DNA from 2 places in the Okibacterium fritillariae genome. Region 2 is predicted to be linked to the other one. Evidence: predicted binding sites of a transcription regulator. Region 2 holds the regulator's gene; the other holds the start of a gene.

Region 1 (11,836 bases), 1.1 Mb from region 2:
GCCCATGGCCGGCGTCAACCCGGCCCTCACGCAGTCGCTCCTCGGGCACATCAAGGACCTGAAGAGCGAGGGCATGAGCGTGCTCTTCGTCGAGCACGACATGCACATGGTGCGCCACATCTCCGACTGGGTCATCGTCATGGCCGAGGGCAAGATCGTGGCCGAGGGGCCGCCCGAGAAGGTCATGGAGGATCCGGCCGTGATCGACGCCTACCTGGGCGCGCACCACGACACCGACCTCGGCGACATCGACGGGCCCAACCCGGTCGAGGAGGCCGAGAAGGCCGCCGCCGCGCGTCACGCCGACGAGCACGATGACCACGAACAGAAGCACGGGAAGGACGAGGCATGAGCCACGCAGCCGAGCCGGATGCATCCGGAACCCCCACCACCGGGGCTGCCACGACAGCCGGCACCGCCACCGCCGAGCGCGCCGTCATCCGCACCGATGTGCTCGTCGCCGGTTATCTGCCGGGCGTCAACATCTTGAACGGATGCAGCATCGAGGCCCTGCCCGGTGAGCTCATCGGCATCATCGGCCCCAACGGCGCCGGCAAGTCGACGCTGCTGAAGGCGATCTTCGGACAGGTGAACGTGCGCTCCGGCACCGTGCACCTGAACGGCGAAGACATCACGGGGCTCAAGGCCGACAAGCTCGTGGCCAAGGGTGTGGGCATGGTGCCGCAGAACAACAACGTGTTCCCCGGCCTGACGATCGAAGAGAACCTCGAGATGGGCATCTTCCAGAAGCCCAAGCTGCTGAACGAGCGCATCGACTTCGTCACGACGCTGTTCCCCGAGCTCGGCAAGCGTCGCAAGCAGCGCGCCGGTTCGCTCTCGGGCGGCGAGCGCCAGATGGTGGCCATGGGCCGCGCGCTCATGATGGAGCCGAGCGTGCTGCTGCTCGACGAGCCGTCGGCCGGCCTCTCCCCCGTGCGCCAGGACGAGACGTTCCTGCGCGTCAAGCAGATCAACAAGACGGGCGTCTCGGTCATCATGGTCGAGCAGAACGCTCGCCGCTGCCTGCAGATCTGCGACCGCGGCTATGTGCTCGACCAGGGCCGCGATGCCTACACGGGCACCGGTCGTGACCTCATGAAGGACCCCAAGGTGATCGAGCTGTACCTCGGCACCCTGGCCGCCGATCAGGATGCGGCCCGGGGGATCTAGCCCCGAGCATCCCCCACGCGTTGCGCGACCCGCGACGCAGGAAGCCCCGACCGCGTGCACGGTCGGGGCTTCTTTGTGTGCGCCGGGCCCGGGGCGCCCGGCGCCTCTCGGGCTCTCGTCGTTGACATACTGTGTGGCACACACTAACGTGTGGCATATGCAAGACAAGGATGCGACGTACTTTCAGGAGCTCAGGCGCGGCACGGCCGTGCTCGCCTGCCTCCTCGCGCTGCGCACGCCCAACTACGGCTACGCCCTGCTCGAGCATCTCGAGGCCGCGGGCATCGAGGTCGAGGGCAATACGCTCTACCCGCTGCTCCGGCGCCTCGAGGCGCAGGGCCTGCTCACGAGCGAGTGGAACACCGACGAGGCCCGCCCGCGCAAGTTTTACAGCACGAGCCAGGCGGGCATCGACCTCGCCCAGCGCCTGTCCGCCGATTGGGAGCGTCTCACCGACTCGCTCCGGCACCTGACCGAAGGGACCGCACGATGAACGCCTCCGCCTCCGCCTCCGCCTCCGCTTCCACCCCGGGCGCTGGCGCCACTGCCGCCTCCGGCGTCACTCTCACCGACCGCTACATCTGGGCCGTCGTGCGCGCGCTCCCCGAGGCGCAGCGCGCCGACGTCGATCGCGAACTGCGCGCCAGCATCACCGATGCCCTCGAGGCGCGCCTGGAGGGCGGTGAGGACGCCTCACACGCCGAGCGCGACATCCTGACCGGTCTCGGCGAACCCGCCCGCCTGGCGGCCCGCTACGCCGATCGCCCCCTGCACCTGCTCGGCCCCGAGTACTACCTGGCATGGAAGCAGCTGCTCATCCTCCTGCTGGCGATCATCGTGCCGCTCGCGGCCGTCGCCTCGGCCACCATCCAGGCGCTCACGGGTGCGACCTTCGGCGGCGTCATCGGTTCGGCCATCGGGCTCGCGATCTCGGCGGGCGTGCACGTCGCGTTCTGGACCACTCTCGCCTTCGTCGTCGTCGAGCGCACGCGCACCGACCGGTCGCCCCTCGTGCCGTTCTCGCTCGACGCGCTGCCGCAGCCGCCGCGTGCCGGGCAGCCGGGTCTGGCCGGATTCGTCTGCACCACCGTGCTGCTCGCGGCCTGGATCGCCGCACTCATCGGGCAGCAGTTCTGGCCATTCGTGACCGACGCGTCGGGCGAGACCATCCCGGTTCTCGCGCCCGCGCTGTGGCCGCTGTGGGTCGGCGTCTTCGTCCTGCTCGCTGTGCTCGAGATCATCTGGGCATACGCACTGTGGTCGACGGGCCGATACACCCGGATGCTGTTCCTCACCGGCGCCGCGCTCTCCGTCGCTTTCGCGGTGATCGCCTCCATCCTTCTCACGCAGGATGTGATCAACCCCGAGTTCGCGCGCGCCGTCGGTATCGCCGAGTGGACGGGGCGCGGCAAGGTCGTCAACATCGTCGCAGCCATCGCGGTCGGCGCGGTCGCGGCCTGGCGCATCGTCGATGGATGGATCACCTTCGCGGCGTCGCGCCGGCAGGGCTGAGGCGCCGCCAGGGCTGAGGCACCAGCAGGGCTGAGGCGCCGGCGGGGCTAAGACACCGCCGGGGCCGACGGGCCAGTGGCGGCACTCCCCTGTTCGCGGCACAGCCTCGGTCGCGGCATCTCACGGGGTGCCACGCGAACGGGCCGGGCCTCCGTGAGGAGACCCGGCCCGAGACCGTTGCAGTTGTGCCTTACTTGAGCGAGCCGAACTCGACGTTCAGCGGGGCGTAGGTGTTGTCCTTGCCGTACTGGTAGATGCCCATGTACGCCTCGGTGGGGTCACCGTTGTCGTCGAAGGTGATCGGTCCGGAGATGCCGTCGTAGTCGATGTCGGTGCCGGCTGCGAGCAGGTCGGCGCACTCTTCGAAGGCCGTGCACTTGGTGCCGCCCTCCGAAACATCCTTCAGCTTCGACTGGATGGCCGGGCCGGTGGTGTCACCGGCGGCGATCGCGGCGAGACCCATGAGGATCACGGCGTCGTACGACTCGGCGGAGTAGCTGTAGTCGGCCAGGTCGGGGTCGACACCCAGCAGCTTCGACTTGAAGTCATCCTCGGCGAATACGCCGGGCAGGGTGCCCTTGGCGCAGTTGAGGAGGCCCTTGTCGAAGTCCTTCGAGTAGTCGGACAGGTTGCCGTCGACGAAGTACGTCTTGCCGCCGGAGAAGCCCTTGGTGCCGACGAGCTCGGGCATGATGACCTTGGTCTGGTCGAACGCGATCACGGCGATGGCGTCGGGGTCTTCGGCGAGCACGGCGTCGATCTGGGCGCTGAACTGGCTGTCACCCTCGTTGAAGGCTTCGGACGCGACGACCTTGCCGCCGGCTGCCTCAATAGCCTGCGTCACGTTGTCGGTCAGTCCGGTGCCGTAGGCATCGTTCAGGTAGATGATGCCGACGTTCTCGTTGCCGTCGCCCACGATGGTGTTGCCGAGCACGCGGCCCTGCAGCACATCGGAGGGGGCGGTGCGGAAGTAGTAGCCGCCGTCGGGGTAGTCGCTGAACTCGGGCGCCGTGTTGGCCGGCGAGATCTGCACGACCTGAGCCTGCGTCACCTGGTCGATGAACGTCTTGGTGACACCCGAGGATGCCGCACCGACGATGCCCGAAACGCCCTGGCTGATGAGGTCGGTGGCCGACTGGGTGGCGATGTCGGTGGTGGTGTCACCGGAGTCGCGGTTGATGATCTCGACGTTACCGCCGAGGACGCCGTCCTTCGACGCGTTGATGTCGTCGGCGGCGAGCTGCACACCGGCGATCTCGGGCGGGCCGAGGAAGGCGAGGCTACCGGTCGTCGGCAGGATGGTGCCGATCTTGAGTTTGGTGTCACGAGCAACGGCCGCCGCGGGTTCTGCGGGGCTGAGGTTCGGAGTCGAGGTGGCCGCGTCGGGCCCGCACGATTCGGCCGAGGCGGAAGAGGTCGTCTCCTCGCCGGACCCACCGCTCGTACATCCGGTCAGCACGAGAGCTGACACGGTGAAGGCGGCGATACCCGCTGCGTAGCGCAGCGGCTTCTTGCGAATGGAACTAAGTGGCGCTGTGTTGCTCATGGTGCTCCTTATGACGTCGCTGATGTAAGGGCACGACAACTGCGAAGGTGCCGTTAGGTCACGTTAAAGGCGGGAAGGTCCCGCCACGTTCCGGTCATGTTACGCGCGTGTAACGCTCTGGGGGAAGGTTTATTTGCGCTGGCGTTTTGTGGCCACTATCGCGTCGACGCTGAGAATGACCAGCGCGACCCACACGAGACCGAATCCGACCCAGCGCTCGAGGGGCATGGCCTCGTGCAGAATCGCCACGCCGACGGCGAACTGGATGATGGGCGCCACGTACTGGATGAACCCCATCCACACGAGCGGCAGCCGCCGGGCGGCCGAGGCGAAGAACAGCAGCGGAACGGCCGTGATCACACCGGATGCAATGAGCAGCAGCGTGTGCCAGATGCTCACGTTTCCGAACGTGATGCCCGTCGTGAGCCCCACGATGACGAGTTGCACGATGGCGACGGGCGCGAGCCACACGGTCTCGAGCGCGAGGCCGGACACGGCATCCACCGACCCGCCGACGCGTTTCTTGATCAGGCCGTAGAAGCCGAAGGAGAACGCGAGCACGAGCGAGATCCAGGGCAGCCGGCCGTAGCCGACGGTGAGCACGACGACGGCGAGGATGCTGATGCCCACGGCCAGCCACTGCGACACGCGCAGGCGTTCCTTGAGCAGGAGCACGCCGAGGAAGATCGTGACGATGGGGTTGATGAAGTAGCCGAGCGCCGCCTCGACCACGTGGCCCGTGAGCGTGGCGATGACGTAGGTCTGCCAGTTGGCATAGATGAAGAGGCCCGCGAGCCCCATGGTGAAGAGGATGCGCGGCTGCTTGACGACGGCCACGAAGGGTTTCCACGCGCGCGTGACGGCGATGAGGATGGCGCAGAAGACGAGCGAGAACAGGATGCGGAGGGCGACGACCTCCCACGGGCCGGCGGGCACGAGCGTGAGGAAGTAGAGGGGCAGCACGCCCCAGAGGCCGTAGGCGGAGACGGCGTAGATGAGGCCGGCGCGGCGGTGCGCGGCATCGGTGAGCGCAGGTGCGGGCGCGGCGGCGGGTGCGGCCGGGCCGTCGGATGCGTCGGGCGCGGCATTCGAGGCGGCGCCGGGCGCGGTGGCGGGGGTATTCGCGAGGTTCAGGTCGAGGTCGACCTCTGACGGGTCCGAGGGGTTTTGCACTCTCTCGATGTTAGACCTGCGCCCGGGCCTGGTCGCGCGGAAGAACGGTCACGCATCCTCGCGTTCCTGCCAGCGCAAGCAGTGCCTGGATGGAACGGCATCTCCCCCGTGGACGCGACAACGCCCCGGTGCCGAAGCATCCGGGGCGTTGCGGTGGTTCTGGTGCGCTGCGTAGCTGCCGCGCGGGGGGTCGTCGTTATCGGACGATGACCGCGAGCACGTCGCGAGCCGAGAGCACGAGGTAGTCATTGCCGTCGAACTTCACTTCGGTTCCGCCGTACTTGGAGTAGATGACGCGGTCGCCGGTGGCGACGTCGAGAGGAACGCGGTTGCCGTTGTCGTCGATGCGGCCGGGGCCGACGGCGACGACTTCGCCCTCCTGGGGCTTTTCTTTGGCGGTGTCGGGGATGACGAGACCGGAAGCAGTGGTCTGCTCGGCTTCGACCTGCTTGATGACGATGCGATCCTCGAGCGGCTTGATGGAGACCGACACGGTTGACCTCTTTCTGAACAACGTACGAAATGGACTGGTGGCCCGATGGACGCGAGGCCCGGCGGGCGTTAGCACCCTCACTGCGAGAGTGCTAATGCCAGTGTAGGCAACCGGCTGGCACTCGTGCAACGTGAGTGCCAATTATTGCGGCGATCCGTGCGCGGACGGCTGGCCTCGGCCCGGGAAGGTTGACGGTAGGTTGACGTGGTGGAGAAAACCGAGCTCGTCGAACTTCTGACCCCCGCAGGCCTCACGCTACTCGACTCGATCGATGTCGATGCGCTGGCGTCCGATCCGGTGTCGACCGTCGCCCGGTTGCGCGAGGCGGGTCATACGCCCGCGCTCGTGCAGGCCGTGCTCACGCAGGCGCGTCTGCGGCGCAAGGCCGTCACGAAGTTCGGTGATTTCGCGAGCCGCATGTTGTTCACCGAGGCGGGCCTCGAGCAGGCCACGCGGTTGCGGGTCGCGGCGGTGCACGCGGGGCGGTTCCAGGCGGCCGGCATCCGTTCGGTCGCCGACCTGGGCTGCGGAAACGGCGGCGATGCGATGGCTCTGGCCGCCCTCGATCTCGATGTCACGGCGGTCGATTCCGACGAGGTCACGGCGGTCGTGGCGAGTTACAACCTGGCGCCGTTCCCTTCGGCGCGGGCCGAGCACGGCGATGCGGCGGCTTTTGATGTGGATGCGGTGGACGCCGTGTTCTTCGATCCGGCCCGGCGCACGGCGGGGCACCAGAACACGTCGCGGTTGACCAAGCCGTCGGACTATTCGCCGTCGCTCGATCTCGTGTTCGACGTGGCGTCGCGCCTGCCGACGGGTGTGAAGCTCGGGCCCGGGTTTGATCGTGAACTGATTCCGGCCGAGGCCGAGGCGCAGTGGGTGAGCGTCGACGGCCAGGTGGTGGAGATGGGTTTGTGGTTCGGCTCGCTGGCGCGGGCGGGTGTGCGTCGCGCGGCCCTGGTGTTGTCGGCGGCGGGCAGCGACGAGTTGGTGTCGGATGCCGACAGCGCCGACGTGGACGTGCGCGAGCTGGGTGAGTTCGTCTACGAGCCGGATGGCGCGGTCATCCGGGCGCGTCTGATCGGTCAGCTGGCGACGCAGGTGGGTGCCGGCATGGTGAGCGACGGGATCGCTTATCTGACGGGCGACGAAGCCGTGCAGACGCCTTTCGCGTCGGTGTTCCGGGTGCTCGAGCGGTGGCCGCTCGACGAGAAGCGCATCAAGCGCGAGCTGAAGGAGCGTGGCGTGGGCACCGTCGAGATCAAGAAGCGCGGTGTGGATGTCGATCCCGCCGCGTTCCGCAAGCGCCTGGCCCCGAAGGGCCGCGGCTCGGCGACCCTGATCTTGACCCGGGTCGCCGGCCGCCACACGGCGCTTCTCGTGGAGCGCGTTACTTCAGATAGTCGATGATCGTCAGGATGCTGTAGGCCAACCAGGCGAGCGACAGCAGCGTTCCCACGCCTCCCGTCACGACCGCGGCGAGCGCCATGCCCGACGCGTGGGGTTCTTTGCGGCGGGCGCGCAGGCCCAGTACGAGCGCGACGATGGCCACGGGCAGTGTCCACCCGAAGATGATGCCGCCGATCACGCCGATGACGCCCAGCACGACGCCGGTCGTGGCGAGCGGATGCCGGGGCTTCGACGGTTTCACCGGGATCGCGCTGGCCGCCGCGATGCCCTGGTCATACCCGGGGTATGCCCCGTAGCCGACCGGAGCCTGAGTCTGCGCGCCGTATCCCGCCTGGCCGCCCGCGCCGCCCTGACCGCCGGCTTGAGGCTGGCCATACTGTTGCGGCTGACCATAGTGTTGCGGCTGACCATACTGCTGCGGCTGACTCGGGTAGTGCGTCTGGCCGGAGCCCTGCGGCTGGCCCGGGTACTGCGTCTGACTCGGGTAGTGCGTCTGGCCGGAGCTCTGCGGCTGTTGCGTGGCCTGCTGAGCCGACGGTTGAGAAGCGGGCGAGGACTGGCCGTACTGCTGAGACTGCCCATACTGCTGCGGCTGACCGAACGCCTGCGGCTGACCGTACTGCTGAGCCTGCTGCCCGTATGCCGGCGCCTGTCCCGATGCCTGGCCCGATGCTTGGCCCTGTTGCGCGGCCGACGGGGGCTGAGCATTCTGCGACGGCTGCTGACCGAACGTCTGCGGCTGCCCGTACTGCTGAGCTTGGCCGAACTGCTGCGGCTGCCCATACTGCTGCGGCTGACCCGAGGGCTGAGACTGCCCGTACTGCTGCGGCTGACCGTTGCCCTGCGGCTGGCCGGGCTGCTGCGGCTGACCGGGCTGCTGCGCCTGGCCGTAGCCCTGCGGCTGCGGAGGCTGACCGGCAGACTGCGGCTGCCCATATGACTGCGTCTGCCCATATGATTGCGGCTGCCCATACGGCTGCTGCGGCGCCCCGCCCTGCTGCCATGTCGGCACGGGCTGCCCAGGAGCCTGCCCGTTCGCGCCGGCAGCCTGCCCGTTCGCGCCGGGAGCCTGCCACGACTGCGGAGGCGTGGGCGGCACGGACGGCTCGCCCTGGGGACGTTGTTCGTCGGTCATGAGGTCTCCTTCGCCGGGCGTCTGCCGCCGGGTCTAGCGTATTGAGTTCCCGACTCAGACTCCACCGACGGAGCCGCCTGTGGATAACTCCGCACCGAACTTCCGCGCAGGGCCCACGCAGACCCCTCGCAGACCCTCAGCGCACCTGGATCTCGGTCACGGGCAGCGACGAGTCGGCCGGGAAGTCGAGCGTCGACGGCGCGTGCCCGTTCATGATCAGCTGCGCCCCGAGTTCGGCGATCATCGCCCCGTTGTCGGTGCACAGCGACAGCGGCGGAATGCGCAACTGCACCCCGGCGGCCTGAGCACGCTCCGCGGCCAGCTCGCGCACGCGCGCGTTCGCGACGACGCCTCCGCCCAGCAGCAAACGGGGGACGTCGTAGTCGTGGCACGCCGCAATGGCCTTGGTCAGCAGAACATCCGCCACGGCCTCGCGGAAACTCGCCGCGACATCTGCCACCGGCACCTCGTCGCCGTCGTCGCGTTTCTTCTCGACCCAGCGCGCAACGGCCGTCTTCAGCCCCGAGAACGAGAAGTCGTAGCGGTGCTTCTCGAGGTCCTTCGGCAACGTCAAACCACGGGGAAAACGAATCGCCTTCGGGTCTCCGGATGCCGCCACCCGGTCGATCTGCGGTCCGCCCGGGTAGGGCAGCCCCAAGACGCGGGCCACCTTGTCGAAGGCCTCGCCGGCCGCGTCGTCGATGGTCTCGCCCAGCAGCTCGACGTCGCTCACGAGGTCGCGCACGAGCAGCAGCGACGTGTGCCCGCCCGACACGAGCAGCGCCACGGTCGGGTATTCGAAAGCATCCCCCGCGGGGTCGAGGATGTCGGCGCCGACGTGTCCGACGAGGTGGTTCACGGCGTAGAGCGGTTTGTCCAGCGACACGGCGAGCGCCTTGGCGGCGCCGATGCCCACCATGAGCGCACCCGAGAGCCCGGGGCCCGACGTGACGGCAATCGCATCGAGGTCGTGCAGGCTGATGCCCGCCTCGGCGACGGCCTCGTGGATGGCGGGAACGATGGCCTCGAGGTGGGCGCGCGCGGCGACCTCGGGCACGACGCCGCCATACCGGGCATGCTCGTCCATCGACGACGCGATGGTGTTGCTCAGCAGCTCGCGCCCGCGCACGATGCCGATGCCGGTTTCGTCGCACGACGTCTCGATGCCCAGGACGAGCGGGTTGTCGGTGTTCACGCGGGGGCCTCCGTGGCGGTGATCTCGTGGCCGACCGCCAGGCCGGGTTGCGGCTCGGGGACGGTGAGTTTCATGACGACGGCGGCGACGTCATCCGGTTGGTAATAGTGCGGACGCACCGCGATGGGCACGAAACCGAGGCTGTCATAGAGCCCCTGCGCGACCGGGTTGTCTTCGCGCACCTCGAGGAAAACTTCTGAGACGCGCCGACGTCGGGCTTCGCCGAGCAGGGCGCCCATGAGCACGCGACCGAGGCCCCGTCTGCGCGCGTGTTCGGCCACGGCGATGGTCTGCACGTCGCCGTCGCGCGATCCGGCCGGGGCGAGAAAACCCGCATAGCCGTCGATGGCGTCGGGGGTTTCGGGATGGAAGGCGACCACGTAATAGGTGTGCGGCGAAGCGACATCCGCTCGCATCATCTCGTCGCTCCACGCGTCGGTCTCGAACACGCTCGTCTCGATGGCCATGATGGCGGCAACGTCGTCGAGCGTGGCGCGGCGCAGCTGCCAGGTCACGCCGTCACCCGCTTGGGGCCCGCCGACAGCGTCACGTCGGGCGAGCGCAGGTAGAGCGGTTCGTCGGCGGGGAAGGGCAGCCCGGCGGCATAGCGTCGCTCGGCCACCATGCCGAGGGCGCTGGCCGACACGGATGTCGCATCCACCCGGTTCGCGGCCTCGGGCAGGTCGTCGGGCTTCGCCAGGGCGGGTCCCTGCACGCGCGTGTCGGCGTCGCTGTAGGTGGAGTAGTAGCGCTCGCGGCGGCGGGCATCGGTGACGACGAGCAGTTCGCCCGTTCCCCCGGCTTCGTACCAGTCGGCGGCGATGGCGTCGTGGCTGACCATGGGCACGAGCGGTTTGCCGGCGCCGAGCGCGAACACCCGGGCCGCGGCGATGCCGATGCGCAGGCCCGTGAAGGGGCCGGGGCCCATGCCCGCGACGACACCCGAGAGTTCGTCGACCGTGACGCCCGCCTCCGCCAGCACATCGCGGATGAGCGCGCCCACGACCTCGGCGTGGCGCATGGTGTCGGCCTCGCCGCGTTCGGCGATCACGCCGCGTTCGAGGTCGACGACGGCGACGCTCGTTCCGATGGAGGAATCCAGGACCAATAGCACTCCCCCAGCCTACCTTCGGGGCGCGGGCCGCATTCGGCTCAGGCCTGCGGCGAGGACCGCATTCGGCTCAGGCCTCCGGGGCCGCCCGCCGTTCGATGCGCACGCGGCGCACGTCGGTGGGTCGCTCGAGGCGCACCTCGTACCAGGCGTCGGCCACCCCATCCAGCATGCCGTTGCCCCACTCGACCACCACGACCGAGCGCTCGAAGTCGATGTCGAGGTCGTCGAGTTCGAGCGCGCTGCCCAGGCGGTAGGCGTCGACGTGCACGAGCGGCGGTCCGCCCACCAGCGAGGGGTGCGTGCGCGCGAGCACGAACGTGGGGCTGGTGACAGGGCCACGGATGCCGAGGCCCTCGCCGATGCCACGGCTCAGCGTGGTCTTCCCCGCCCCGAGCGGCCCGTCGAGCACGACCAGGTCGCCCGCCCGCAGCAGCCCCGCGAAACGGATGCCGAGCTCGTGCATGTCCTCGGCCGTCGGCACCTCGGCGTCGAACGGCAGCTCGAGCACGTCGGACGTCACCGCCGCGCCAGCCTCCGCCCGGGAATCGGTGCCGGCACCGTCGCCCGCGCCGCTTGTCGCCTGGGGCCCGTTCACGAGCGGTACTCCTTCCGCACCCGCGGCCCGATCCGCGTCACGATCTCGTAGTTGATGGTGTCGGCGGCATCGGCCCAGTCATCCGCGGTCGGCTCGCCGTCGTTCCCCGCGCCGAACAGCACCACCTCGTCGCCCACCGCGACCTCGTCGGAGCCCACGTCGACGACGAACTGGTCCATCGCCACGCGCCCCGACACGGTGTAACGGCGGCCGTTGATCGACACGGGCCCGCGGTTCGAGGCGTGCCGCGGGATGCCGTCGGCATACCCCAGCGGCACGAGTGCGAGTCGTGTGGGCGCTTCGGTGCGGTACGTGTAGTTGTAGGAGACGCCGGCTCCGGCATCCACGGTTCTGACCGCCGCCACGCGCGCCGTCAGCCGCATCACGGGCACGAGGCCGAGGTCCGCCGACGTGCGGTCGTCGAAGGGACTCAGGCCATAGAGCCCGACGCCCAGCCGCACCATGTCGTAGCGCGACTCGGGCAGGTCGATCG
Region 2 (11,836 bases):
TGCACGGTGACACCGGGGAACTGCTTCTCGATCGTGGAGAGCAGGCGATCCTGTGGGCCGAGCAGGCGCACCATCGCGACGCCGTCGATCGTGAGATGGCGGTCGACGTGGGCTGCGGCAGCGTCGCCGGCCCCCGGGGCCGACACGAGCGATGGATCGACCGACGTGCCGGACGTGCCGGACGTGTTCGGCGCGGCCTGGGCCTCGGCCGAACGGGACGTATCGTCAGAATGTGGCAAGTGAGCCCTCCGAAAGGTCTCCCGCGAGGACGTGGGCGTGCACGTGGAAGACGGTTTGACCGGCGCTTTCGCCGGTGTTGAAGATGAGTCGATAGTCGCCGCCCGCTCGCTCGGCGGCAATGCGTGAGCCGACCGCGACGACTTCGGCCAGGAGGTCGGGCTCGGCCGCCGCCAGCTCGGTGACGTTGCGATATGCCTCGGTTTTGGGAACCACGAGGACGTGCACGGGCGCTTTAGGCGCGATGTCTTCGAACGCGATCACACGATCGGTTTCGGCCACGATCGTGGCCGGGATCTCGCGTGAAACGATGCGGGCGAAGATGGAGCGTTCGGAATCGGACATGGGTCCATTCTAAAGAAACACCGCCGCGCCGAGGCGGTTATCCACAGATCGGTTCGCTCTCAGCGTGGTGCGGCCGCAGGCCGAAGCGACGCCGACCGTCACCAGCGGCCGAGCCGCACATTCAAGACGGCGAGGGCGGCGGGACCGGCCGTCGACGTGCGCAGAACGGTCGACCCGAGACGCACGATGCGAGCACCCGCCGACGCCATCCGGTCGAGTTCCGCCGGCGATACCCCGCCTTCGGGGCCCACGACGATGACGATCTCGCCCTCGGACGGCAGCTCGGTCTCGGCGAGAGTCGTCTCGCCGCGGGGGTCGAGCACGAGCACGAGGGCCCGCGAGGCGCGTTCCGCCAGCTGGGCCGTCGACTGCAGCGCCTCGACCTCGGGCAGCCACGGGCGGATCGACTGCTTGGTCGCCTCGCGCGCGATGGTCTGCCAGCGCTGTCGCCCCTTCTCGGCCTTCTGCGCGTCCCAGCGGGAGATGCTGCGTTCGGCCGACCATGGGACGATCGCGTCGACACCCAGTTCGGTCGCGGCCTGGACGGCTCGCTCGTCGCGGTCGCCCTTGGCCAGGGCCTGCACGAGCACGAGTGCGGGGCTCGCGGCATCCGATCGCTCGGAGTGCTCGACGCGGATGACAACGCTCGACGCACTCGACGACTCGACCGTGCCCGTGGCCAGCAGACCCGCGCCGTTGCCGACGCTGACCGACTCGCTCACGCGGACGCGGTTCACGGTCGCCGCGTGTTTGGCCTCGGCCCCCGTCAATTCGACGGTGTCGCCGACGGGTGCCTCGGTCAGGTCCTCCCGCAGGAACAGGCTGCTCATGTCGCTGCCCGCTAGGCGTTCATGAAGCGGTCGCGCAGCTTCTGGAACAGCCCCTGCTGGAACTGTCCGAGCTTCGGGCCCGACTGCTTGCGGTGCGATGCGAACGACTTGATGAGCTCGCGCTCTTTGTGGTCGAGCTTGGTGGGCGTGACCACGTGGATGCCGACGCGCAGGTCGCCACGCCCCGTGCCGCGCAGCTTGGTGATGCCGCGACCCTTGATGGTGAGCACCTCCGACGACTGCACGCCCGGACGCACCTCGAGGGGCACGTCGCCGTCGAGCGCGGGCACGGTCGTCTCGGTGCCCAGGATGGCGTCGGTCATGGGCACTTCGAGCGTGCACAGCAGGTCGTCGCCGTCGCGGCTGAAGATGTCGTGGTGACGCACCTTCATCTCGAGGTAGAGGTCTCCGTTGGGGCCTCCGGCCTGGCCGATCTCGCCAGAGCCGGGCATCTGCAGGCGCAGGCCCGTGTCGACGCCGGCGGGGATGTCGACGGGAACCGTGCGGCGCGCGCGGACGCGTCCCTGGCCTTGGCAGGTGGCGCAGGGCGCGGGGATGACGGTGCCGTAACCGCGGCAGGTGCCGCAGGGCGCCGACGTGACGACGTTGCCGAGCAGCGACCGCACCTGGCGCTGGATCTGGCCGGAGCCGTGGCAGATGTCGCAGGTGACGGGAGAGGTGCCGGGCTGGCAGCACGAGCCCTGGCAGGTCTCGCAGAGCACGGCTGTGTCGACCTCGAGGTCGCGATGCGTGCCGAAGATGACCTCGCCGAGGTCGAGCTCCACGCGCAGCAGGGCGTCCTGGCCGCGCTCCTGGCGCGACTTCGGGCCGCGCTGTTGGCCGCCACCGCCGAAGAACGTGTCGAAGATGTCGCCGAATCCGCCGAAGCCGCCCGCGCCACCGAAACCTGAGCCGCCCTGGTCGCCGAGGTCGTAGCGCTCGCGCTGCTGCGGGTCGCTCAGCACTTCGTAGGCGTGCGTGACATCTTTGAACCGCTCGGAGGCCTCGGCCGCCGGGTTCACATCGGGGTGCAGCTCACGGGCGAGCCGGCGGTATGCCTTCTTGATCTCGTCGGGGGAAGCGTCGCGCGACACGCCTAGTACGTCGTAGTGGTCAGCCACCGAAGGCCTTTCGTCGATCCCGGTCGGAGGATGACTCCGGGCCGGGAAATGTTCAGAGGGTAATGAGGTCGAGACATGGTGCAGAAGGTGTGGAGCGGAAAGATGAGGGGTCAGCCGTCGCCGAGTTGCCGGGACAGATAACGGGCCACCGCGCGAACGGCGGCGATGTTGTTGGAGTAGTCCATTCTCGTCGGTCCGAGAACGCCGAGGCGCGAGAGTTCGCCCGCAGAGGAACGGTAGTTGCTCGTGACGATAGAAGTCTGTGACAGACCGAACGACGCATTCTCCTGGCCGATGCGCGCGATGACACTCGATGACGCCAAGCCGGAAGGGTCGGCCTGCAGCTCGCCGAAGAGGCGCAACAGGATGACCTGCTGCTCGAGCGCCTCGAGCACGGGATAGATGCTCCCCGAAAAGTCTTCCTCGGTGCGGGCCAGGTTGGCGGCTCCCGCCATGACGAGCCGGTCCTGGCGATAGGCCGAGAGCTGGTCGATGAGGGCGGCGACGATGGATGCGATGAGTGGGGCCTCGTCGGGTCGGGCATCGTTGGCGAGGCGCTCGAGTGCTGCACCGGCATCCGCCACACCGATGCCCACGGCTGCCTGGTTGAAGCGGTGTTTGAGCGACTCGACATCGGTCTCGAGTGTGACCAGCGGGGACTCGACGACCCGCTGCTCGACCCGACCGTTGTCGGTGATGAGCACGACGAGCAGGCGGTGGTCCGCGAGGAAGACGAGCTCGATGTGTCGCACCTGGGCCCGGGCGAACGACGGGTATTGCACGATGGCGACCTGGTTGGTGAGCTGAGCGAGCAGACGCACGGTGCGCGACAACACGTCATCGAGCCCGACCGATTGCCCGAGGAACGCCTCGATGGCCTCACGCTGGGCGGCCGAGAGCGGGCGACGATCGGCGAGCTGGTCGACGAAGAGGCGGTAGCCCTTGTCGGTCGGCACCCGGCCAGAAGAGGTGTGCGGCGCGACGATCAATTCTTCGTCTTCGAGCTGCGCCATATCGTTGCGGATGGTGGCCGCCGAGACGCCGAACGAGTGGCGCTCGACGATGGCTTTGGAGCCCACCGGCTCGCGGCTGGCGACATAATCTTGCACGATGGCACGGAGGACTTCGAGACCGCGATCGGATGGCATCGGCTACTCCCCTCGGTGTCGGCAGTGTCGCTCGGCCGCATCAGGCGGCCGGTCGGTTGGCACTCGTTTACTCGGAGTGCCAATTCTACCTCCGTAACCTCGGCTCGGCCAATTGCCGCACGGCACCGCGAGGCGCTACTTTGAGGGCATGACTGATGCACACGGGCAAGACCCGGCCGAGAAGAAACCCGACGACGCGTCGAACGGCGCGCCGGTGCCACCGATCGACGGCAGCGCAGCGGGCCACCAGCCGGCGCAGCCCGAGGCCGCCTCACCGTATGGCCAGCCGCAGCAGCCCTCGCAGCCGCAGGCGCCCGAGCAGCCCCACGCACCCGAGCAGCCGCAGGCACCGGGTTCGCCCTACGGCCAGCAGCCCGGACAGCCGCCCTTCGGCGCACCCGCTGGGCAGTCGCAGCCCGGCCAGTTCGGTCAGCCCCCGCAGGGCGCTCCTCACAGCCAGCAGCCTCCGCAGCAGCCGTTCGGTGCGCCGAACGGTCAGCCTCAGGGACAGCCGGGGCACTACGGCCAGCCCCAGGGTCAGCCCGGTCAGAACGGTCAGTACGGCCAGTACGGCCAGCCTCAGGGACAGCCGGGACAGTACGGTCAGCCTCAGGGCCAGCCCGGGCAGTACGGCCAGCAGGGCCAGCCGCCTTACGGCCAGCAGCCCGGTCAGCCCTACGGCCAGCCCGGCCAGCATGGTGGCCCCGGCGGCCCCGTTCCTCCGCAGTTCGGCGGACAGCCCGGGTATGGCCCCCAGCCCCTCTCCCCCGCGGACGACAAGCTATGGGCCAGCCTCTCGCACTTCCTCGGCGTGCTGTGGCTACTGCCGTCGCTCATCATCTTCCTGGTCTTCAAAGACCGCGGCCCCCGCGTGCGCGAAGAGTCCAAGGAAGCGCTGAACTGGCAGATCACGTTCCTGATCGGCTACATCGCCCTGTCGATCGTGATCGGCATCATCCAGGCCATCCTCTACTCGACGGGTGCCTACGGCATTGCGGGCATCTTCGGCCTGCTGCAGGGCGCGCTCTACGTCGTCAACCTGGTCTTCTCGATCATCGGCGGCGTGCGCGTGACTCAGGGCGGCAGCTACCGTTACCCGTTCTCGCTGCGTCTCATCAAGTAGCGCGACACTCGCATCACGACAGAAGGGCCGTCCCACTCGGGGCGGCCCTTCTGTCGTGGGCGCACACTCGGTCATGGGCGCACACTCGGTCGTATGCGCGCACTCGCTCGTCGTCGCGCACTCGGGCGCCACACGGCGCTCGCGCGGGAGCCAAGCTTCGCTCAGTAGTCGGTCAAACGCCTGACGACCGCATCGGCCATGAGGCGGCCGGGACGCGTGAGCACGAGGTGTCCGCGCAGGGCGGCCGCGGCATCCACGAAACCGTCGGCGATGAGCCCGGCAACGGCCACACGGCCCTCGGGCGCGAGCGAGCGGATGTCGAGCCCGTCGGCGATGCGCACGCCCAACATGATGCGTTCCATCTCTTGCACGTCGCTGTCGAGGGTCTCGCGCCCGGCGGCAGGTGAGGCACCCTCGGCCATGCGCCCCGCATAGGCGGCAGGATGCTTCACGTTCCACCAGCGCACGCCACCCACGTGCGAGTGCGCCCCGGGCCCGATGCCCCACCAATCGGCACCCGTCCAGTAGGAGAGGTTGTGGCGCGAGCGGGTGTCGTGGCCCGTGGACCAGTTGCTCACCTCATACCAGCCGTAGCCGGCATCCTGGAAGCGCTTGTCGGCGAGATCGTACATATCGGCCTGCAGGTCTTCGTCGGGCTCGGCGACCTGGCCCGACCGGATCTGGCGTGCCAGTTTGGTGCCCGGCTCGACGATGAGCGAGTAGGCCGAGATGTGGTCGGGTCGGGTAGCGAGGGCCTGGTCGATCGATCGTTCCCAATCGGCGAGCGTCTCGCCGGGGGTGCCATAGATGAGGTCGACCGACACCTGCAGGCCCACCTCGCGGGCCCAGGCCACGACGAGGGGAACGCGCTCGGGGTCGTGCGTGCGCTCGAGGGTGGCGAGCACGTGGGGCACGGCCGATTGCATGCCGAAGGACACGCGCGTGAAGCCCGCCTCCTTCAGGGTGGCCAAGTAGTCGCGGTCGACCGAATCGGGGTTGGCCTCGGTGGTGACCTCGGCGCCGGGCGCAAAGCCGTGCTCGTCGCGCACGGCGGCGAGCATCATGGCCAGGTCAACCGCCGGCAGGAGGGTCGGGGTTCCGCCGCCGAAGAAAACCGTCGAGACGGGTCGAGGGGCGACGCCCGATTCGCGCAACACGTGAGCCGACAAGCGCACCTCGTCGGCTGCCTGGCCCGCGTAGTCGGTGCGTTTCGCCCCGCGCAGCTCGTCGGACGTGTAGGTGTTGAAGTCGCAATAGCCGCAGCGCACACGGCAGAACGGCACGTGCAGGTACATACCGAAGGGCCGGTCGCCCGAGCCGGCCGCGGCCGAGACCGGCAGCAGTCCGTCGGCGGGAGCCGGGTCGCCGAGAGGCAACGCTCCGGCCACTAGGAACCCTGGGCGGACGCGGGCGGCGCCGAGGGGAACGCCGGCGAAAGTGCGCGCAGGTAGGCCTGCGTCAGGCGCTTGCGGCGGCGGCGGTCGAGCACGGGCAGCAGGCGGTAGGTCAGCGTGAGCGGGCGCGTGAAGGCGCGCACCGTGAACCAGACCGAGTCGTCGTCGCGGTGCTCGAGCTGGAACGACTCCTCACCCGAGATGGGGTGCGCGTCGACGGTTCCGTAGGCGAAAGCGACGCGCGTCGGCTCCTCGACCACATAGACGACACGGATGCGGGCGTCGACGTGTGCGCCGTCGACACTGCCGCGCAGATGCGCCGTCGTGCCCGCGGCGATGTAGGGCGAACCATCCGACCCGAAACGTTTCTCGCTGGCCGCGTGGATGGGCTCGAGCGCCGAACCGTCTTCGGCGAAACGGATGCCGCCGTACTGCGCACCCTCGTCGACGTGGATGTCGCTGACCGTGATGCCCGAGGCGTGCTGCACGCCCCACGTGAGTAGCTGAGCCGCGGCCGTGTGGAAACGCTGCTCGCCGCTGCCGAGCCGGATGGACGACTCGCTCGGCACGAAACCTTCGGGCGGGTACTGCATCAGATCGGGAGCTTGAGTGGCGCCGACGGCCGCGTAATTCACGGGCAGGTCGACGAAGTTGCTGCGACGCACGCTACTTCTTCTCCTTGCCTTCGGTGTCACCCGACAGGGCGGCGATGAACGCCTCCTGCGGAACCTCCACCTTGCCCACCATCTTCATGCGCTTCTTGCCCTCTTTCTGCTTCTCGAGCAGCTTGCGCTTGCGGGTGATGTCACCGCCGTAGCACTTGGCGAGGACATCCTTGCGCATGGCACGGATGGACTCGCGGGCGATGATGCGGGCACCGATGGCGGCCTGGATGGGCACCTCGAACTGCTGGCGCGGGATGAGCTTCTTGAGACGCTCGGTCATGAGCACGCCATAGGCGTAGGCCTTCTCACGGTGCACGATGGCGCTGAACGCGTCGACCTGCTCACCCTGCAACAGGATGTCGACCTTCACCAGGTCGGCCTCTTGCTCGCCCATGGGCTCGTAGTCGAGCGAGGCATAGCCCTGCGTACGGCTCTTCAGGTGGTCGAAGAAGTCGAACACGATCTCGCCGAGCGGCATGCTGTAACGCAGCTCGACGCGGTCTTCGCCGAGGTACTCCATGCCGAGCAGGGTGCCACGGCGCGACTGGCAGAGTTCCATGATCGTGCCGACGTAGTCCTTGGGCGCCAGAATGGCGGCGCGCACGACGGGCTCGGACACGGCCTGGATCTTGCCGGTCGGGAACTCGGACGGGTTCGTGACCGTGACGGTCTTCTTGTCTTCGGTGCGCACCTCATAGATGACGGAGGGCGCCGTGGTGATGAGGTCGAGGCCGAATTCGCGCTCGAGGCGCTCGGTGATGATCTCGAGGTGCAGCAGGCCGAGGAACCCGCAGCGGAAACCGAAGCCCAGGGCCACGGATGTCTCGGGCTCGTAGTTGAGCGAGGCATCCGACAGCTTGAGCTTGTCGAGCGCTTCGCGCAGGTCGGGGTAGTCGCCGCCGTCGATCGGGTAGAGACCGGAGAAGACCATGGGCTTTGGGTCGGTGTAGCCCGGAAGCGCATCGGTTGCGGGGCTCTTGAGCGTGGTGACCGTGTCGCCCACCTTGGAGAGACGCACGTCTTTTACGCCCGTGATCAGGTAGCCGACCTCGCCGACGCCCAGGCCCTTGGACGGGATGGGCTCGGGGCTCGAGACGCCGATCTCGAGCAGCTCGTGCGTGGAGCGCGTGGACATCATCTGGATGCGCTCGCGCGGCGACAGGCTGCCGTCGATCATGCGCACGTAGGTGACGACGCCACGGTAGCTGTCGTAGACCGAGTCGAAGATCATGGCGCGCGTGGGCGCGTTGGCGTCGCCCTTCGGGGCCGGGATGCGCTCGACGACGCGGTCGAGCAGGTCTTCGACGCCCATGCCGGTCTTGCCCGAGACGCGCAGCACGTCGGCCGGGTCTCCGCCGATGAGGCTCGCCAGCTCGGCGGCATACTTGTCGGGGTCGGCGGCCGGCAGGTCGATCTTGTTGAGCACCGGGATGATCTCGAGGTCGTTCTCGAGGGCCAGGTAGAGGTTGGCGAGGGTCTGCGCCTCGATGCCCTGTGCGGCGTCGACCAAGAGGATGGCGCCCTCACACGCCGCCAGCGACCGCGAGACCTCGTAGCTGAAGTCGACGTGACCGGGGGTGTCGATCATGTTCAACGCGAACGTGTCGGCGCCCTGCGACCAGGGCATGCGCACGGCCTGGCTCTTGATCGTGATGCCGCGCTCGCGCTCGATGTCCATGCGGTCGAGGTATTGGGCGCGCATGTCGCGGTCGGACACGACGCCCGTCATCTGCAGCATGCGGTCGGCCAGGGTGGACTTGCCGTGGTCGATGTGGGCGATGATGCAGAAGTTCCGGATGAAAGCCGGATCAGTGGCAGAGGGCTCCTGCGCGCGGAGGGCTTTGGGACTCACGACATCCTCACGGGAAGTAGAACAGATGGACGAACCCCCATTGTCCCACGAGTGGGCGTGGGATGCCGTCGCCCGGTGACGTGGGCGGCGTCGACGGTCAGTCGGTGCCGACGATGTCGAGCACGGCGGCGTCGAGATCGGGCTGTTCGAACACGTAGCCGGCCTCGGTCAAACGCTCGGGCAACACCCACCGGCTCTTCAACAGCAGCTCGGATTCGGTGCGGATGGCCGAGGCGCCGAGCTCGGTCATCCAGCGGAAGAGCGGCAGCCCGAGCGGCATTTTGACGGCGCGGCGGATGATGCGCATGAGCGTGCGGTTATCGACGGGATGCGGCGACACCACGTTGACGGGCCCGTCGAGCTCGTCGTGCTCGATGAGGAAACGGATGCTGCGCTCGACGTCGCGCACGTGCACCCACGAGAACATCTGGCGGCCGTGCGTGGCGCGGCGCTCGTGGTAGACCCCGGAGGCGCGGCGGCCGGGCGTGCCGAACCAGCGACCGTCGTACTGCGGCCCACCGAAACCCGCGCGGGCGAGCGCGATGAGCGGGACGAGCGCCGAGCCGTGCCCCAGGACGATGGCCATGCGCAGCGCGACGCGACGGGTGCCCGGCAGATCGCCCTCGAAGAAGGCACCCTCCCAGGCGCGGGCGACGTCGACCGAGAAGCCCTCGCCCAATTCGCCCGTCGACTCGGTCTGCGGGTGGTCGAAGGCGTGGCGGTAGATGGTGGCGGTGCTGGCGTTCAGCCAGACGCGCGGCGGCTTCTCGGCACGCTCGATGGCGGCGTGCAGCTGGCGCGTGGTGTTCAGGCGCGAGTGCAGGATCTCGGCGCGGCGGGCGGCGCCGTAGCGCGCGTTGACCGAGCGGCCGGCGAGGTTGAGCACGACATCCGCGCCGTCGACGAGGGAGGCGATGGCGGCGGCATCGCCCCAGGTGGCGTCGGCATCCGTTCGCCCGATGGTCGTCACCTGGAAGCCGTCGGTGCGGAACGAATCGACCAGGTAGCGGCCGATGAAACCGGATGCCCCGGCGACCACGATGCGAAGAGGAGTTGCCATGGTGCGAGCCTAGCTGGCGGGGGCGGGGAGCTTCTCGAGGCCCTGGAGGAGACGGTCGCGCCCGGTGGCGACGCAGATGCGGATCCAGCCCTCGCCCGAGCGGCCGAAGGCGCTGCCGGGCGCGACGGCCACGCGCTCCTGCAGGAGGAATCGCTCGGCCCAGGCAGCGACGTCGCCGCGGGTGGCGTGCGAGACATCCGCCCAGAGGTAGAAGGCGCCGCGCGGTTCGAGGTAGCGGATCCCGCGCCGGTCGAGCAGGTCGGTGGCGGCTCGGAGGTTGTCGCGATAGTGCCGCTTGGCATCGTCGACGGCGTCCTGGGGGCCCGTGATGGCGGCGATCGCGGCGCGCTGGGCCGGGGTCGACACACAGCTGATCATGGCCTCCTGCAGCGTGCGCATGACGGCGGCGAGCCCGGGAGGTGTGACGAGATAGCCGACCCGGATGCCCGTGAGCGCGTAGGTCTTCGACAGCGAGAAGACGCTCAGCACGCGGTCGTCGGTGTCGCGGCTCGCGAGGGAGATGTGAGGCTCGTCGTAGACGAAACGTTCATAGACCTCGTCGCTGATCACCCAGAGCCCGTGCCGCTGCGCCAGGGCCAGGATGTCGTCGACGACGTCCGCGGGCAACACCGTGCCGAGCGGGTTGGAGGGCGAGTTGACGATGATCGCCTTCGTCTCGGGCGTGATGAGCGTCTCGAGGGCGGCGAGGTCGGGCTGGAAGTCGCGTTCGGCGCTGAGGGGGTAGGCCACCGGAACGGCGCCCAGCATGCGCGCATTCATGGAGAAGGTCGTGTAGCCGGGGTCGGGCACGAGGATCTCGTCGCCCGGATCGAGGATCAGGCCCATCGCTTGGAACAGCGCCTGCGTCGCGCCGATGGTCACCCAGACCTGCTCGCGCTCGACGTGCACGTCGTTGTCCCGCGCCAGTTTGGCGACGATCGCGTCGCGGAGTTCGGGCAGACCGCCATTGGCCGTGTAGTTGGTCTCGTCCCTCCCCCACGCCTGTTGAGCAGCCTCGATGATGTGCGGCGCGACGGGCACATCGGGCTCACCGACGGCCAGCAGGTTGACGTCGTCGAGCGTGAGCGCGATTTCGAACAGGCCGCGGATGCCCGAGGGCGGAACGAGGGCGATGTGGGAGGCTAATTCCGGCATGAGCCAATGGTATCGACGGGATGTTGCGAGCGTGTGTCGCGGCGGCCTGCACGAATTGCCGCGAACCCCTTTCGCTGGTATCGTTACCTGTTGGCTTGCGTGTGGATTCTTCCACATGATTTTCGCCGGAAAGCGCCCCTCTCGCGTCGACCGGCACGCCCCCGGGTTCATCCCGTGGAGCACGTCTCGGGTTTTTCTCGGGGCTCGTCCAAACGTCGTCGAACGAAAGCGTAATAACGTGGCAAATATCAAGTCGCAGATCAAGCGAATTGGCACCAACAAGAAGGCTCAGGAGCGCAACAAGGCGGTCAAGAGCGAACTCCGCACGGTTGTGCGCCACGCGCGTGACGCCGTCACCGCTGGTGACAAGACCAAGGCTGAGGCCGCCCTCAAGCTGGCCGGCAAGAAGCTCGACAAGGCCGTGAGCAAGGGTGTCATCCACCAGAACCAGGCCGCGAACCGCAAGTCGGCTCTCGCCAAGAAGGTCTCCGCTCTCTAAAGAGGCGCCGCTCTCTAAGCAGTCTCTCTTGCGGGCGGCCCCTTCCGAGGAGCCAGCCCGCACAAGTTATCGAGATAGCCCCGCTTCGGCGGGGCTTTTTCGGGTCCGTGGGATGGGGCGAGGCCGGTCAGCGCAAGGAGCGGCCGCGCGAGGCGATGCCGGTGACCATGCGTTCGAGCGCGAAGACGGGGTCGCGTCCCTGGCCCTTGACCGCCGCATCCGTTTCGGCGACGAGTTGGATGGTGCGGCCAAGGCCTTCGTCGGTCCAGCCGCGGAGGTCGCGCCGGGCTCGCTCGACCTGCCACGGCGCGAGGCCGAAGCGGCGAGCCAGGTCTCCCGTGGACCCGCCCGCGCCGGAGACCTTAGCCATGGTGCGGATCTTGCTGGCGAACGCCGCGACGATGGGC

The links. The regulator HrcA, encoded in region 2, represses chaperone genes, less so after heat shock. The targets are predictions, from matches to a motif close to TTNGCACTCGNNNNNNNCGAGTGCNAA.
Region 1: the regulator HrcA is predicted to act here: its motif matches at 6,009-6,035, upstream of groES (co-chaperone GroES).

The regions. Positions count from the first base shown of each region.
Region 1 is NZ_CP199917.1:2,576,078-2,587,913, forward strand. It holds gene ACUWEX_RS11785 (ABC transporter ATP-binding protein) at 1-352, shown strand, start outside; gene ACUWEX_RS11790 (ABC transporter ATP-binding protein) at 349-1,170, shown strand; gene ACUWEX_RS11795 (PadR family transcriptional regulator) at 1,328-1,663, shown strand; gene ACUWEX_RS11800 (permease prefix domain 1-containing protein) at 1,660-2,682, shown strand; gene ACUWEX_RS11805 (ABC transporter substrate-binding protein) at 2,873-4,228, opposite strand; gene rarD (EamA family transporter RarD) at 4,358-5,224, opposite strand; gene groES (co-chaperone GroES) at 5,598-5,894, opposite strand; gene ACUWEX_RS11820 (class I SAM-dependent methyltransferase) at 6,102-7,304, shown strand; gene ACUWEX_RS11825 (hypothetical protein) at 7,285-8,439, opposite strand; gene tsaD (tRNA (adenosine(37)-N6)-threonylcarbamoyltransferase complex transferase subunit TsaD) at 8,576-9,634, opposite strand; gene rimI (ribosomal protein S18-alanine N-acetyltransferase) at 9,631-10,149, opposite strand; gene tsaB (tRNA (adenosine(37)-N6)-threonylcarbamoyltransferase complex dimerization subunit type 1 TsaB) at 10,146-10,748, opposite strand; gene tsaE (tRNA (adenosine(37)-N6)-threonylcarbamoyltransferase complex ATPase subunit type 1 TsaE) at 10,816-11,211, opposite strand; gene alr (alanine racemase) at 11,340-11,836, opposite strand, start outside.
Region 2 is NZ_CP199917.1:1,504,990-1,516,825, reverse strand. It holds gene ACUWEX_RS07105 (PhoH family protein) at 1-74, opposite strand, end outside; gene ACUWEX_RS07100 (histidine triad nucleotide-binding protein) at 226-582, opposite strand; gene ACUWEX_RS07095 (16S rRNA (uracil(1498)-N(3))-methyltransferase) at 681-1,412, opposite strand; gene dnaJ (molecular chaperone DnaJ) at 1,424-2,533, opposite strand; gene hrcA (heat-inducible transcriptional repressor HrcA) at 2,644-3,681, opposite strand; gene ACUWEX_RS07080 (DUF4870 domain-containing protein) at 3,830-4,804, shown strand; gene hemW (radical SAM family heme chaperone HemW) at 4,966-6,192, opposite strand; gene ACUWEX_RS07070 (DUF1990 family protein) at 6,192-6,863, opposite strand; gene lepA (translation elongation factor 4) at 6,865-8,715, opposite strand; gene ACUWEX_RS07060 (epimerase) at 8,813-9,775, opposite strand; gene ACUWEX_RS07055 (pyridoxal phosphate-dependent aminotransferase) at 9,785-10,930, opposite strand; gene rpsT (30S ribosomal protein S20) at 11,169-11,429, shown strand; gene holA (DNA polymerase III subunit delta) at 11,557-11,836, opposite strand, start outside.